Regions from separate parts of the Streptomyces sp. NPDC047515 genome, predicted to be linked through region 4. Evidence: riboswitches for the same ligand, from Rfam matches in the RefSeq annotation. Region 4 holds a riboswitch; each other region holds the start of a gene.
The links. A riboswitch is a leader RNA that binds a small molecule or an ion and turns the genes downstream of it on or off. The one in region 4 is predicted to bind cyclic di-AMP.
Positions count from the first base shown of each region.

Region 1: another riboswitch for cyclic di-AMP. It lies ahead of ABZ826_RS21085 (transglycosylase family protein); the one in region 4 lies ahead of ABZ826_RS12545 (LysM peptidoglycan-binding domain-containing protein).
Region 2: another riboswitch for cyclic di-AMP. It lies ahead of ABZ826_RS24845 (M23 family metallopeptidase); the one in region 4 lies ahead of ABZ826_RS12545 (LysM peptidoglycan-binding domain-containing protein).
Region 3: another riboswitch for cyclic di-AMP. It lies ahead of ABZ826_RS29515 (C40 family peptidase); the one in region 4 lies ahead of ABZ826_RS12545 (LysM peptidoglycan-binding domain-containing protein).

Region 1 is NZ_JBEYTM010000025.1:2,816-6,704, forward strand. Features, by position in the region: gene ABZ826_RS21080 (transglycosylase family protein) at 1-817, shown strand, start outside; cyclic di-AMP (ydaO/yuaA leader) riboswitch at 1,117-1,287, shown strand; gene ABZ826_RS21085 (transglycosylase family protein) at 1,291-2,043, shown strand; gene eno (phosphopyruvate hydratase) at 2,450-3,736, shown strand.
Region 2 is NZ_JBEYTM010000033.1:21,628-25,516, forward strand. Features, by position in the region: gene ABZ826_RS24845 (M23 family metallopeptidase) at 92-1,429, opposite strand; cyclic di-AMP (ydaO/yuaA leader) riboswitch at 1,441-1,593, opposite strand; gene ABZ826_RS24850 (PP2C family protein-serine/threonine phosphatase) at 1,874-3,034, opposite strand; tRNA gene ABZ826_RS24855 (tRNA-Met) at 3,311-3,384, opposite strand; gene ABZ826_RS24860 (SPFH domain-containing protein) at 3,478-3,889, opposite strand, start outside.
Region 3 is NZ_JBEYTM010000046.1:40,477-44,365, reverse strand. Features, by position in the region: gene ABZ826_RS29525 (helix-turn-helix transcriptional regulator) at 1-104, opposite strand, end outside; partial or broken gene ABZ826_RS29520 (ATP-binding protein) at 309-739, shown strand; gene ABZ826_RS29515 (C40 family peptidase) at 1,092-1,565, opposite strand; cyclic di-AMP (ydaO/yuaA leader) riboswitch at 1,569-1,752, opposite strand; gene ABZ826_RS29510 (hypothetical protein) at 2,141-2,449, opposite strand; gene ABZ826_RS29505 (ATP-dependent Clp protease proteolytic subunit) at 2,457-3,092, opposite strand; gene ABZ826_RS29500 (MFS transporter) at 3,301-3,889, opposite strand, start outside.
Region 4 is NZ_JBEYTM010000011.1:161,338-165,226, forward strand. Features, by position in the region: gene ABZ826_RS12535 (hypothetical protein) at 1-288, shown strand, start outside; gene ABZ826_RS12540 (DUF2461 family protein) at 444-1,094, shown strand; gene ABZ826_RS12545 (LysM peptidoglycan-binding domain-containing protein) at 1,233-1,964, opposite strand; cyclic di-AMP (ydaO/yuaA leader) riboswitch at 1,969-2,142, opposite strand; gene ABZ826_RS12550 (ATP-binding cassette domain-containing protein) at 2,833-3,889, shown strand, end outside.

The DNA of each region.
Region 1 (3,889 bases), on a different contig from region 4:
GTGCGAGAGCGGCGGCATGTGGAGCGCCGACCTCGGCAACGGCTTCTACGGCGGCCTGCAGTTCTCGCCGGAGACCTGGAAGGCGTACGGCGGCGAGTCGTACGCCCCGCGTGCCGACCTCGCCAGCCGCGCGCAGCAGATCGCCGTGGCCCAGAAGGTCCTGGCCGACAAGGGGCCGAAGGCGTGGCCCAGCTGTGCGGTCATCTCCGGTCTCGCGGTGGACGGAACGCTGCCGGGTGTCGACCCGGGGGTCACGGACTCCGCCGAGCCGGCGGACGGTGCGGAGTCGGCTGACGGCGCGTCGGCGACCCCGTCCGATGCCGCCACGCCATCGGGCGGCGCCCACAAGCCGACGGGCAAGCAGGCGGGCGAGAAGCCGGGCGAGAAGGCGGGAGAGAAGGCGGACGAGGCGGGCAACTCCGCGAAGCCTTCGGCCACCGAGTCGGCCGTTCCGTCCTCGGGCCCGTCCTCCGAGACGTCCGATTCACCCCGTACGTCCGACTCGTCCAGTGGTACGAGTGGCAAGCACCGCGGCACTCCGGCGCCCGAGGAGAGCCGGGACGTGGACGGTGGCGTCGACCGCGAGTCGGGCCGCCATGCCTCCCGTGGCGGCGGCGACGCCCGCGACGCGGGTGCGTCGGCCGTCGACGGCGCGTACGCCGTCCGTTCCGGCGACAACCTCTGGGCGATTGCTGATGCACAGAAGGTTCCCGGCGGCTGGCCCGCGCTCTATGAGGCCAACAAGGAGACGGTCGGCTCCGACCCGGACCTCATCCTCCCTGGCCAGAGCCTCCGTCTCGATGTGAAGGCCGACTGAGGGCAGTCTGAAAATCGGCTAATAGACCCTCAAAAACCGGGGTAGTTCAGGGACCTATGTCCACTTATGCGTAAGTGAGACATGGGTCTCTTTACGTCACTGGCGTGTCGCGCCCGGGGGGCCCTTCCGTATTGCCTCCCACCTGCGGAAACGATGGTTCCTCAGATGCAAGTAAGGGCTGATTGTCCGATGTGTCCATCTTTGAATGTGGGGGTTGCCTATGTTTACGGTCGGAACCGCTCGCACCGCGGGCCCCGTCGACCGTCACGCCGAATCCTGCCGTCGGTCGAAGGGAACAGACGCGTAAAGCGCCGTAGGCAGGAGCGGGGGACCCAGGTAAGCGCCGGCCCGATCGTCGAAAGACGGATCAGGGGCGGCTTGGGGTGAAGTCGCGTGCTAGGACGTGCGACCGGGCAACTCACTTGGCCCGAACCCGACAGCTCACCTCGTAGGCGTCGGTGAGGAGAAGTTCCATGCTGTTTTCCAGCAAGGGCAAGCACCGTCGCCCGTCCAAGGCCGTCCGTATCGCCACGCTCGCCGGTGTCGCCGGTACCGCCGTCGCCGTCCCGCTGATGGGTGCGACCGGTGCCTCCGCCGCCTCCGTCGCCACCTGGGACGCTGTCGCCCAGTGCGAGTCCGGTGGCAACTGGTCCATCAACACCGGCAACGGCTACTACGGCGGCCTGCAGTTCTCGCAGTCCAGCTGGGCCGCCGCCGGCGGTACGCAGTACGCCCCCCGTGCCGACCTGGCCACCAAGGCCCAGCAGATCGCCACGGCCGAGAAGCTCCTCGCCCTGCAGGGCCCGGGTGCCTGGGGCTGCGCCGGCGCCGGCAACCTGCGCAACGACGGTGTGGACCCGGGCGTCGACACCGGCTCCTCCTCGAAGACCAACTCCGGCGCCACGCAGCAGCAGAGCGCCCCCGCCGCGCCCGAGCGGCAGGTCCAGCCGAAGAAGGCCGAGCGCACCGAGGCCCCCGCCACCAACCGCTCGGACCGCTCCGCCGCCCCGCAGGCCGAGGCGAAGAAGACCGTCACCACCCCGACCGGCGAGAAGGTCAAGAAGGGCGACGGCGAGTACAAGGTCGTCTCCGGCGACTCCCTGAGCAAGATCGCTGCCGACCACAAGGTCGAGGGCGGCTGGCAGCACCTGTTCGAGCTGAACAAGGACATCGTCAAGGACGCCGACCTGATCTACCCGGGTCAGCAGCTGCACCTGACGAAGTAGTCCGGGAACTCTCCTCCCTGAGCACCCCGGCCCGGCGCGCGTTCCCCCGTACGCGCCGGGCCGGGGTTTCCGTGTGACCCCCTGCTTCCGCGAGGTGCGTCACCTCGCTGCGTGCGGCAGCTCTGTCCCGGCGGGGCGCGTCGCCTCCGTATCGCGTCCGGACGGGCCGGCTCCGGCCCGCGCGGGGCGGGCTCCGGGAGGGCCCAGCGGTGCGTGATCGTTCAACTTCTGTAGTTACTGACCAGTAAAATTCTGGCTGTTCGCCCCGTGATGCTCGCTCTTGGGTCCTTTTTCGTCCCAGGGGGCGGGCGGTAGTCCGACTGAGCGGGCCGGGCCGGTTAGGCTCTTGTCGCAAGGCCAAAGTGACCCTGCACAACCAGTGTCATATCCCAGAAGGAGATGCCTCGTGCCGTCCATCGACGTCGTCGTAGCCCGGGAAATCCTCGACTCCCGGGGGAACCCCACGGTCGAGGTCGAGGTCGGCCTCGACGACGGCAGCACGGGCCGTGCTGCCGTGCCGTCCGGCGCCTCCACCGGTGCGTTCGAGGCCATTGAGCTTCGCGACGGTGACCCCAACCGCTACCAGGGCAAGGGCGTGGAGAAGGCCGTCCTCGCCGTGATCGAGCAGATCGGCCCGGAGCTCGTGGGTTACGACGCGACCGAGCAGCGGCTGATCGACCAGGCGATGTTCGACCTGGACGCCACGGAGAACAAGGGCTCGCTCGGCGCGAACGCCATCCTCGGTGTCTCGCTGGCCGTCGCCCACGCCGCCTCCGAGGCCTCGGACCTGCCGCTGTTCCGCTACCTCGGTGGCCCGAACGCGCACCTGCTGCCCGTTCCGATGATGAACATCCTCAACGGTGGGTCGCACGCCGACTCCAACGTGGACATCCAGGAGTTCATGATCGCCCCGATCGGCGCGGAGTCCTTCTCCGAGGCCCTGCGCTGGGGCGCCGAGGTCTACCACACGCTGAAGAAGGTCCTGAAGACCAAGGGCCTTTCGACCGGTCTCGGCGACGAGGGCGGCTTCGCGCCGAACCTGGAGTCGAACCGCGCCGCCCTGGACCTCATCGTCGAGGCCATCAAGGAGGCAGGCTACGTCCCGGGCAAGGACATCGCGCTCGCGCTCGACGTCGCCGCCTCGGAGTTCTACAAGGACGGCAAGTACGAGTTCGAGGGCAAGTCCCGCTCCGCCGCCGAGATGACCGAGTACTACGAGGAGCTCGTCTCCGCGTACCCGCTGGTCTCCATCGAGGACCCGCTGTACGAGGACGACTGGGCCGGCTGGAAGGTCATCACCGACAAGCTCGGCGCCAAGGTGCAGATCGTCGGCGACGATCTGTTCGTCACCAACCCGGAGCGGCTGGCCCGCGGCATCGAGGAGGGCTCCGCCAACGCCCTGCTCGTCAAGGTCAACCAGATCGGTTCGCTGACCGAGACGCTGGACGCCGTCGAGCTGGCCCAGCGCAACGGCTTCAAGTGCATGATGTCCCACCGCTCCGGCGAGACCGAGGACGTCACCATCGCCGACCTCGCCGTCGCGGTGAACTGCGGTCAGATCAAGACCGGCGCCCCGGCCCGCTCGGACCGCGTCGCCAAGTACAACCAGCTGCTGCGCATCGAGGAGATCCTCGACGACGCCGCGGTGTACGCGGGCCGCTCCGCGTTCCCGCGGTTCCGCTCCGAGAGCTGATCTGCACAGCGCCACGACAGCCGGTCGGCACAGCGCTTTGTGAACCGACGAGCGCAGCGCCCAGCGAACCTCAGGCGCGACAAGGCCTGATCGCAGGCCCCTCGCGGGGCAAAGGCACCGGCCTCCGTCCGTCCCCGCACTCGGTCCCGTACC
Region 2 (3,889 bases), on a different contig from region 4:
CCCTGGCGTCGGGGGGAGAGCGTCAGGGCTGCCGGGTTTCAGTGGCCGGCGAACCGGCTCGGATCACGCGGGCCGCGAGGCGGCCGGTCGATCAGGGGTTGAGGCCCTTGTCGTGCAGCCAGGCCATCGGGTCGATACCCATACCGGCCGGGGTGTGGACCTCCAGGTGGAGGTGCGGGCCCGTCACGTTGCCGGTCGCACCGACCCGGCCGATGGTCTCGCCGGTGGTGACCTCCTGGCCGACGCTGACACCGATCGAGGACTGGTGGCAGAACCAGAGCTCCGTACCGTCTTCGAGCTCCAGCACCGTGCGGTAGCCGTACGAACCGGACCAGCCGGCCGACTTGATGGTGCCGCCGTGTATGGCCTTGATCGGGGTACCCGTCGGCGCCGCGAAGTCGAGGCCGGTGTGGTAGCCGGAGGACCACATCGAGCCGGCCTCGCCGAAGGTCGAGGTGATCGTGTACGAGGTGGTCGGGATGGCGTAGCCGGCGGCGAGCTTGGCGAGCCGAAGGGCCTCCGCCTTCTTCTTGGCCTCTTCCTCCGCCTTCTTCTTCTCGGCGGCGACCTTGGCCTCGGCCGCGTCCTGCTGCTTCTTGGCTTCGGCGGCGGCCTTCTGCGCGGCCTCCTTCTCCTGGGCGGCCCTGGCCTCGGCGTCGGCGGCGTCCTGCTGCTGCTCGGCCTGCTGGAGGATACGGGCGCGGAGCACCTCGCCCGCGTCCGTCGTGCCCTGCTGGGCCTCGGCGGTGGTGATGCCGGCGGTGGTGAGCGGCGCGGACGCGGCGACGGTCTCGGCCTTGTCGGCTTCGGACTCGCCGGAGAACAGGGAACCCACGCCGGGAAGGGACTTGGCGTCGGGCAGATTGTCCGCGATGGAATCGGGAAGGGAGATGGAGACCGCCGGCTTGCTCTGTGCGGTGGCCATGCCGCCCGCACCGACCGCCGCGATGACGCCGACCCCGAGCACGGTGGAGCTACGGGCAAGTCCGTTGCGCTGCTTGGCGACGCGGTGCTTGCCGCGCACGGGGCGGACGGACTCCTCGGTGGGGTTCCACTCGTCCCGGCTTCGTTCGGGCTCGCCGTCGCCGTCGGCGCGGAATTCCCTGCGGAGCTCTGCCGAGTCGCCGGACCCACCGAACTCACCGGACCCACCGGCGAAGTCGCCGCCCGGCTCGGTGCCGTAGCCGGTGCCGAACGCCGTTCCCGTCCCGGCGGTTCCGTAACCGGCATCGGAGGCGAAACCGGGGCCGTAGCCGGTGTCGGAGCCCAGTCCGGCGTCAGAGGCGAAACCCGGGCCGTGACCGGGGCCGTAGCCGTAGTCAGATCCGGAACCGGAGCCGAAGTCGACACCGGGGCCGGAGTCGACACCGGGGCCGAAGTCCGAGGTGAACCGCACGGGGGCCTCGGGGGCAGGCTTGTTGGACGCCACGGGGGCGCACTCCTTTCCTTCCTTCTCGCCTACCGGGTTAGCTGACGGGTTCGGAGCAGGAAGGTCTCCTACGGGCGCCTCTGCCTCTCGTGAGACACAGGTGTCCGATTCACCCCATGTAGGTGGTTCCCCGGTTCCCTTGCGGAATTCGGCGCTCGCGCACGGTGCCGCCACTGACGACGGCTGGGACGACCGCGCTGCGTTATCGAACGTTAATAGACACCCGGGCCCGATTCCAAGCCGTTCCCACTGATCGTTCACGACTTTGGCCTGGACTTTACGGGACATACCCGGGTGGAATCGGATGAGTTGATCGACCCTCAGCCATTACCCGACGTCTGACGTTGCGTCAAATATTATGCGGAGCGGCGCCCTTCGGTTACGGACGGTGGCATGCCGTGCCCGAGACTCCGCCCGGTCCGCACCACGCGCCCGCCCCACCCGTCACATCGTGTCCAGACCCACGATCTTCACGGTCCTGCGCCGGTGCGGTTGCCCCTCCGCAGGACGTACGACCGCGAGCAGCGCCATGTCGTCGGTCGTCTCGCCGCCCGTGTGCCGCCGTACGTCGTCGGTCAGGGCGGACAGCAGTTCCTCGGGGCCCGGAAAGATCCGCCCGCGCAGCCGCGCCGCCGGATCGTAGAAGACCCCGTCGGCGTTGCGCGCTTCGGAGAGGCCATCGGTGTAGAGGAGCAGCGTCGTCCCCGCCGGCAGATCCCATTCGTCCGCCCGGTCGGGCCACACCCCCAGATCCATCCCGAGCGGCAGCGCGGGCACCGACGGTCCCAGCACATCCAGCGCCCCGTCCGGATGCAGCAGGATCGGCTCGGGGTGGCCGCGGTTGACGATCCGTACCCGCGACAGCCCGGACGGGATCTCGGCCAGTACGGCGGTGATGAAGCCCTCGACGGCGTCCAGCCCGCCCCGCCCCGTTCCCTCGCGCGCCAGCGCCCGCTCCAGCCGCTGCGCCACGCCCTCCAGCGAACGTTCCTGCTCGGCCGCCTCCCGGAACGCGCCGATGATCACCGCCACCGACTCCACGGCGTCGAGCCCCTTCCCCCGCACGTCCCCGACCACGAGCCGCACCCCGTGCGGGGTGTCCGCCACGGCGAACAGGTCACCGCCGACGAACTCGTCCGCCTGCGCCGCCACGTACCGCGCCGCCACATGCAGCCCGCCGATCCGGTCGGACGGCTTCGGCAGCACCGCCCGCATGGCGGTCTCCGCGATGACCCGCGCGGAGGCCAGTTGCTCGCTGCCGCGCCGCACGACCCCGTTGATGACGACCGCGAGGACCGACACCGTGGCCAGGGTGAGCAGCTCGATCAACGGCACGACCTGCGGCAACGTGTTGCTGTGCAGCCTCAGCGCGACGAGGGCCAGGAGCGAGGCGACGGCGGTGAGGATGGTGCCGGACAGCGAGAAGAACGGCGCGGCGATCAGCGGCGCGGCCACGAACAGCGGAATGGCGGTGAAGGGCGGCGGGGTGAGGAAGTCGAACACCAGCCCACCGACGATCATCAGGGCGGGCAGCGCGCGGACGAACCGCCGAGTGCGGACGCCACCCCCGGCATGTCTGCCGTGCCGCTTCAGCCGCTTCCACACCTGTGGTCTCCTGCCCGGTACGCGCACGGCTGCGGACGGTACCGCGCCCCACCCCAGGCTCACCTGAGCGAAGGCGCGCGGCGACTCCTCATCGGCCAATGGGGGTACGCGTGGTCCAGCTCACACACCGTCCGCCCCGCCCCTTCGCAAGCCCGAGGTCCGGGAACCAAGAACCGCTGACCGGGAACCGGCGGCGACGCGAACGGCGCCCCGGACGGCTACGGGGAAATGATTCAGGCCCGGCACGCTGTGTGCGTGCCGGGCCTGAATCTTCAGTAGCGGGGACAGGATTTGAACCTGCGACCTCTGGGTTATGAGCCCAGCGAGCTACCGAGCTGCTCCACCCCGCGTCGATGAACACAACTCTACGCCATGTCCGGCGCGCTCATGACCACTCGGCGAATCTCCCGCGTCCCGCCGCCCCTTCGATCCGGCCCCGGAGATCAATTCGTCTCGGTGATACGGGGAGCGGCCTTCCCGTCGACCGCCGGTGACTTCATCGCGCTCGCGCCGCGCTGCAGCGAATGGAGGATCGCCAGCCCCTGGCCGACCACGCCCGCAGCCATCTCATTGACACCGCTGGTGCCGTTGAGAACGGTGAGGTCGGCCCCCGACATGCCGCGCGCCGCCGCGTCGGCCAGCGCCGGCAGGTTCTCCACGACGCGGTTGGCCGCGATGAGCTCCTGGTTGCCGTCGCGCAGCGAGGCGGCGCGCACGCTGTTGGCGTCGGCCTGGGCCTGGGCGATGGCCCGCTCGGTGTACGCGTTGCCGTCGGCCTCGAACTTCACCCGGTCACGGGCCGCTTCCGCGAGGGTGCGCTGCCGGTACGCCTCGGCATCCGCCGGACGTCGGACC
Region 3 (3,889 bases), on a different contig from region 4:
CCGAGCATCCGCGCGGCGTCCCGACTGGTCAGTCCCGACGCGTGGCGCAGGCTCCGGAGCTCCTCCCCGAGCTTGCGGCGTCGTACCGCAGGGCCGTACTGCATACGCGGCCTCCCTCCCTCTCGTGCCGAGCGGACAGTGTGGCGCCCGCATACGGTTTCGCGCGGCAGGGTTCACCGCATTGAGCGACAGGTATATGCATATCTTGGTGGATCGCCGTCGCAGGGGGCAGCATCAATGGCAACCTGGCGCGAAGCACAACCGGGGCCGATCCCGTGTCGGTCCGGGTGGGAAAGGGACGGCTCGCCATGGCAGACCATCAAGAAGCAAGCGTCACTCTGCCGAGCGATCCGGCCTCGGTCTCGGCGGCCCGGCGAGATGTGGCCCGGGTGCTCACCGAATGGGGCCTGACCTCCGACACCGAGTTCGCCGACAATATCCGCCTCATCGTCTCGGAGCTCGCGACCAACGCCGTCCAGCACACCTTCGGACAGTCGCCCACCTTCACCGTGGACCTGAGGCTGGAGCGGGAGGAACAGCTGCATCTGGGGGTGACGGACAGTCACCCGCGCTGGCCCCGTAGACTGCCCGCCGCCGTTCAGCAGGAAACGGGCGCGGCATGGTGATCATCCGGTATCTGGCCAAGGAGTGCGGCGGCCGGCTCACCGTCACCCCCACCGCCGACGGAGGCAAGACGGTCTGGATCGAGCTTCCCTGGCACATCCCCGTGCAGAGCTGACCAGTCGTCGATCCGCCCGCTGCACGCCTCGGTGCTCGCGGTCGCCCGGCCGGCGCAGCGGGTCCGATCTCGTCGCGCAACCATGTCCGGAGCGTCGCCGAGACGGCATTCGTTCGCTCATTCCGGCACACCACCCGAGTTCGTGCGCCGGAACGGAACGGGCGCCGGCCGTCGTACGCCCAGCGGCGTCCGGTCCACCGGAGCCACATCAGGGCGGCCGTGACGGAAGGCGCAGCGCGCCGGAGCAGGAGACCGGCCCCCACGGCACCGATGACGAGTCGATCAGCGGCACGGGACGGTGTATCTCCGACGGATCACGGCCGGAGGGCGGCCGTGATCCGTCGGACGGGAATCAGCCGACCCGCCCGTAGTAGACGCTCTTCGTCCAGATCTTCTCCAGCCGGACCACCGCGCCGGTCCTCGGCGAGTGCCAGATCTTGCCGTGGCCGGCGTAGATCCCCACGTGGTAGACGCTGCGACCGTAATGGAAGAAGACCAGGTCGCCGCGTTTCCTGCGCGAGGCCGAGACATGGCGGGTCTTGTTGTACTGCTGCTGGGCGGTGCGGGGCAGCTTCTTGCCCGCCTTCTTGAACGAATAGACCGTCAGCCCCGAACAGTCGAAGAGCTTGGGGCCGGTGGCCCCCCACCGGTACGGCGACCCCTTCTTCGACGCGGCGATGTTCAGCGCCTTCATCGAGGGAGTCGCCGCCTGGGCCTGCGGCGTGGCGCCCGGGGCGAGCATGGTGCCGCCGACGGCGGCCAGAGTCAGAACCGAGGCAGTACCGGCCCGGACGAGCAGAGACGGGACATGAACCTGCGCAGTCATGCGCAACCCTTCGTCAGCCGCCTGTGAAGGATGACCTGTCGGGTTCGGGCTGGCGAAGTTGCCCGGCCGCGCGCGGCGGCTTCACCCCGAGGGTCGACCGATGATCCGGTCGACCCGTTGTGCTCGGGTCCTCCACTCCTGCCGATCCACTTCTGTCGACCAGACATCCGGACGGCGGCAGGACTCGGCGTCCGCCCGGACCGCCCCGTCGTGGTGGCGGGGGCTTGTCGTCCCAGGGATCTTGACTCACCGACTGCCGGATTTCCGAGGGGAAACAGCGATTTGTGAGGCTCCTCACGACTGACCCGTTCGGGTGGAGGTGATGAATCCGGAGGCGGGGCCACTCATCGGGACCGGTCCCGTACCAGCGGTGGAATCACTAATTCCGGTCACTGGTCATCAGAAAAACGCAAGTTGAGATATCCCTCACGAGGGGGACTTCCTACGCCGAACGAGCGAGGAATTTCGAGGCGCCCACCGGGCGTGTCGTGTACGGGAGTTGGCCGAATCCCGGCCGCGGGCGAGGCTGGGGGAGTTGACCGGACCGCGCCGACGGCGGTGACGGGGGAGGTTGATCAACTCGGCGGAGCAGGGGGTGCGGTGACGCGTCCGGCCCGCCGCTCCCCGTCCAGTACGCGCAGGGCCCGCGCCAGGGTTTCCGCGTGGATCTGCGCCTCCCCGCGTTCATGCATCAATGCGAGGGCGTCTCGCAGCTCGATCGCCCGGGACGCCAGCGCCTGCGCGGCGCGCAGCGCGCCGTAGGTGTCGCTGCCGCGGGCGGGGTTGATCCGGCCCAGTTGGTCGAGGACTTCGAGGTAGCGGTCGATGAACTCCCCTTCGGCGCGGGTCAGTGCGGGCAGTTGCGGCAAGTGTGGCGGCTGCACCGGGCGTTCACCTCGGGCCGTGCGGGGGGAGCGATGACTTCCGGTTCTCAGTGAGGTGGTCCACCAGGCCGTACGCCTTGGCGCCCGGCGCGTCGAGAATGAGGTCGCGCTCGATGTCGGTGGCGATCTGGTCGGCGCTGCGGCCGGTATGGCGGGCCAGCAGTGTGATGAGCATCTCGCGAACCCGTTCCAGCTCCCGGGCCTCGATCTCCAGGTCAGAAGGCCGGCCCTGCACCGGCTCGCCGAGTGCGGGCTGCTGTACGACGACCCGGGCTCCCGGCAATGCGTGCCGCCGGCCGGGAGCGCCCGCGGCGAGCAGAACCGAGGCGCAGGAACCGGCCTGGCCGAGGCAGAAGGTCTCCACGTCGCAGGTGAGGTACTCCATCGTGTCGTAGATCGCGGACATGGCTCCGAACGAGCCCCCGGGGGAGTTGATGTAGAGGGAGACGGGTCGGTCCGGAGCGTCATGTTCCAGATACATGAACTGGGCGATCAGGTCGCTGGCCGCGGTGTCGTCGACCGGGGTGCCCAGGAACACGATCCGCTCGGCGAGCAGCTTGGAGTACGGGTCGAAGGTGCGGGTTCCGCTGGTCGTGCGCTCGGTGAACTCGGGCAGGACGTAGTGGGCGCTGGGACGGAACAGCATGAGCGATGCCTCTCCTCCGGGTCTGTACGCAGTCCGCCTGTCCGGCTCCGGGCGGGCCTGCGCGAGCTTCTGTAAGAAATGTACAGGACGTACAGAAGCTTATGATGCGGAGCACATCCGGTGATCCACTAAAAGTCCCAGGCCAGAGGCTGTTTCAACTGTTCGCCGAGGGCGGGTATCTCACAATCTGTCAGCGTGTCCGGCTTCAAGCCTGTTCGAGGGGGGCGGCGACCGCATGTCGGGCGGCCAGCGCCACGGTGGGGATCAGGGTGAGTGCGGCAATCACGGTGCCGACCACGACGGGGCCGGTGGACCCCAACCTGGAGCCGAGGGCGAGGCCCGCGATCCAGGAGCCGATGGCGGTTCCGAGGTTGAATGCCGAGACGGTCAGCGCGGAGGCCAGTACGGGGGCCTGACGTGCGTAGCGGACGGCCAGCGACATCAGCACCGGATTGGCGCCGAGACCGAAGAATCCGAGCAGGGTGACCAGCACGATGGTGGCCACGGCGTACCCGGCCAGCAGGCAGATCGCCAGCAGCAGGAGGGTCGCTCCCGCGGCGGCCACGATCGTCACGGTGTGCGGGCGGCGGTCGCCCAGGCGGCCGCCGACCAGCGAACCGGCCGGGGCGCCGACGCCGAAGCCGACGAGGACCAGCGGCACCAGCCCCGGGGCGATGCCGGAGCGGCCGGTCAGCAGCGGTGCGATGTAGGAGTACGCGGCCAGCACGCCGCCGGTGGTGGTGGCGCAGGCAGCCAGGACCAGCCGCAGGCGGCCCGAACGCAGCGCGGTCACT
Region 4 (3,889 bases):
GTGTTCTCCGGGCACGGTGGCGTGCTGACGGAAGAGGTCGGCGTCCTGTCCGGGGATCTGACCGTCCACACGACCTGGGCCGATGACACGGCCCAGGTGACAGTGCAGTACACAGGGGCGATCGACTGGTTCACCATGTCCGGCAGTCCGGTGCCGTGCTGCTCGGAGGATGACAGCCGGCGTCTGCACGACGCGGTGGTGCGGTCCGTTCGGGAGGGAGAGGCGGCCACGGTCCCCGGACCGCCGCCGCAGAACTCGGAGCGGCCCACGGAGAGCGCCCAGGAATGACGGTGACGTCGCCGGGCGTCCGGTGGGGCGCGGTGCCCCGCGTGGGCGCGTCGGACGCCGCACGGGCACGACGACCGGACGCACGTCGCGGGTCGCTGAGGGCTGACCCGTCATCGCAAGCGGGCGCGCGGCCCTGCTTCATTAGGATCCATTGCATGAGCACAGCATTCAGCGGCTGGACAGAGCAGGCATTCGAGCTGCTTCTGCAACTGGAGGGCGCGCCTTCGCAAGAGACACGCGAGAAGCTCAGGAAGGACCGGGAACGCCTCGTCCGGCAACCCATGATCGCGTTGCTGAACGACGTGGCGGACGCGGACCAGTTGTACGAGGACTTCTCCGTCTGGGGGTTCCGCAAGGATCCGTGGTGGTGGCAGCATCAGGCGGCGGTGATCCGGATCGCGCGCAATGTCCAGATAGGGCTGCGCTTCGACCTCGACGGGCTCCGGATCAGCGGCGGCTGGAGCTATCCGGATCCGGGGCAGATCCCGTTGTTCCGTACGGCAGTTGCCGCGCGAGAGAGCGGACCGGAGCTGGTGCGCGCCGTCGGGGCCCTGGAGGCGCGAGGGTATGAGATCACCGGTGACGTCATGCAGCGCGTGCCGCGTGGTCACGACGCCGGCCATCCGCGCGCCGCTTTCCTTCGGCACCGCTCGGTGTCCGCCGCCCGTCCCCTCGGCGGGGACTGCGCCGAGCACACGACGGCGCTGGTCGGCTCCGTGCTCGTGGCGGCGGAGGAATTGGCTCCCCTGCTGTCCTGGCTTGCCCGTCATGTGACCGTTCCGGGCTCCCGTCGGCCTGCCACGTGACGTCGCCGCCGTGTAAGGCCCCCTGCCGACGAGCTGCCGAAAGGCGGTCCCTGACCGGGTGGGTGGTCCGCTGCCGGGAGAAGTGTCCGGCCTCTCGCCACCCGTCGGTCCTGAACCGCCTTTCTGTGCCGCTGTGCGTCAGTACGCCCCGAAGACGTTGTCGATCGAACCGTACTTGTCGGCGGCGTAGTTGCACGCTGCGGTGATGTTGGCGACCGGGTCGTAGCTGTCCATGGACGTGCCGGGCACGTGGTAGGCACGGAACGTCGGGTCGATGATCTGCAGAAGGCCCTTGGAGGGCGTTCCCGCCGCGGCGTTCGAGTCCCAGTTGTTGATGGCCCGCGGGTTGCCGGAGGACTCGCGGATGATGTTGCGGTGGATGCTGTCGTAGCTGCCGGGGATACCGTGCTGGGCCATGACGGCCAGCGCCTCCCTGATCCAGCCGTCCAGATTGTTCGCGTACGTCGCGGGCTTTGCCACCGAGATGGTCGCGGCCGATGCAGCGGCGGTTTTCACAGTGGACGCGGCGGGGGTGGCTGCCCCGATGGTCAGCGTCATGCCCGGGACAATCAGTCCGGGATTGTCGCCGACGACCTTTCGATTGTCCGCGTACAGCTTCTGCCAGCCACCGCTGAGGGAATGGGCTTTCGCGATCTTGGCAAGAGTGTCGCCGGCGACCACGGAATACGTTGCGGGTGCAGCCTTCTGCACGGAAACTTCCTTGGCGGTGGCGGCCTGCGCCGGCGCGGCGGAGGCGAAGCCGGCACCCACCAGCGGAAGTACGAGGGCGACTCCGCCGGTGGCCGCGGCGATGAAACCGCGGGTCAGCGAGGTGGACGTGCGGCGACCGTGCTTACCCGTTGTGGACATGCTGAATTCCTCTCCGTCGCCTGCGAGGTGAGCTGTCGGGTTCGGACTGGAGATGTCCGGCCGCACGTGAATGCGGCTTCACCCCGAGCCGTTCCGGATACCGGACCGGCGGCTTACCTGGGTCCCCCGCTCCTGCCGAACATGAGTGGGTCGGATTCTCGGACGGCGGCAGGATTTGGCGTTCCGTCCGGATTGACGGTGACCGTAGGCGAGAAACACCGAAAGGAACAAGCCCCTATTTTTGGATCACATTTCATTTGCAAGATCGAGTAACTGAATTCGCCGTAATCCACCTCACACCGCGCGACCAAATTTCGTTGCACAGAAGGGAAGCGCGCCGACTGCCGAGCGCTTCGGAACCCAAAACGTGACTCACACCACGAAGCCACAAAAGGGACATTTCTTTCGGATCCCAAATGGTGCGGTCGATGGATAAATCCACCTTTATTGACGAAGTTATTAATTTCGGACAAATCGCTCATATCGAGACATTCGACCGCCGGTGCGAAGGCTCTCCGCTCCGGCACACCGCTCACCGGACCGACCTCGTCCGACGGGGGCTCCGTCACCTCGGGGCTTTGCCTTTCGTCCCGCGGCTCGCTATCGTCCCTGGCGGCCCTGTTGTCTCCGATAGAGGTGGACGTTGCGCATCTGAGGTTCGCGAACATCGCGCCGTACGGCTCCTGCCGTACGCCCGTCACGCAGTAGCAGTGTTTTCTCCTGCCCGTGACCCCGCGCGGATGCGACCTCGGTGCCTCAGCCGTCCTTCGACCTTCCGGACTGCCGCACCCTCCTTCTCGGCACGGTCGCTGCGTGGTGCTCGCATACGAAGCCCCCATTCACCACGCTTGCGACTGCGAGGATCATCATGGCGACACCCACTGCCCCCAGCGCTTCGCTCACCTGCTCCGCTCTGTCCTTCCAATGGCCGGACGGCACGACCGTCTTCGACGGCCTCTCGCTCAGCATCGGCCGGGGCCGCACCGGTCTCGTGGGGACCAATGGCGCGGGCAAATCCACCCTGCTGCGACTGCTGGCCGGCCGACTTCACCCCACCCAGGGCTCGGTCGCGGTCGGCGGCAGCCTCGCCTACCTGCCGCAGAACATCACCCTCGACACGACGCTGCGTGCGGACGAGGCCCTCGGCATCGCCGAGCGGCGCGCCGCGCTGCGCGCCATCGAAACCGGGGATGTGGACGAGAAGCACTTCGAGACGATCGGCGACGACTGGGACGTCGAGGAACGCGCCGTGGCGACCCTGAGCTCCCTGGGACTCGGCAACATCGAACTGGACCGAACCGTGGCCCAGTTGTCCGGAGGCGAGACCGTCCTTCTGCGGCTGGCCGCGCTGCTGCTGGAGCGTCCCGACGTGCTGCTGCTGGACGAGCCGACCAACAACCTCGATGTACTCGCCCGGCGCAGGCTCTACGAGGCCGTCGACAACTGGCGCTCCGGTGTGCTGGTCGTGGTCAGCCACGACCTCGACCTGCTGGAGCGCGTCGACCGCATCGCCGAACTCCGGTCCGGTTCCGTGAACTGGTACGGCGGCGGCTGGTCGGCCTACCAGGAAACCCTGAGTATCGAACAGGAGGCCGCCGGAAGGATGTTGCGCGCCGCGGAGGCGGATGTGCGCCGACAGAAGCGCGAACTGGAGGAGACCCAGGTGAAGCTGGCCCGACGCCAGCGTCAGGGGAGGAAGACGGAGGCCGACGGCGGGCTCCCGAAGATCCTCGCCGGCCGCCGGAAGCGGTCCGCGCAGGAGTCCGCGGGAAAGCTTCGCGGCCTCCAGGAGGACCGGCTCAGCGAGGCGCGCGACCGTCGTGAGGAGGCCGCGGACGCGATCCGTGACGATGCCGAGATCCGAGTGAGCCTCCCCCACACCGCCGTTCCCGCCGGCCGCACCGTGCTGAGCCTGCACGAACTGC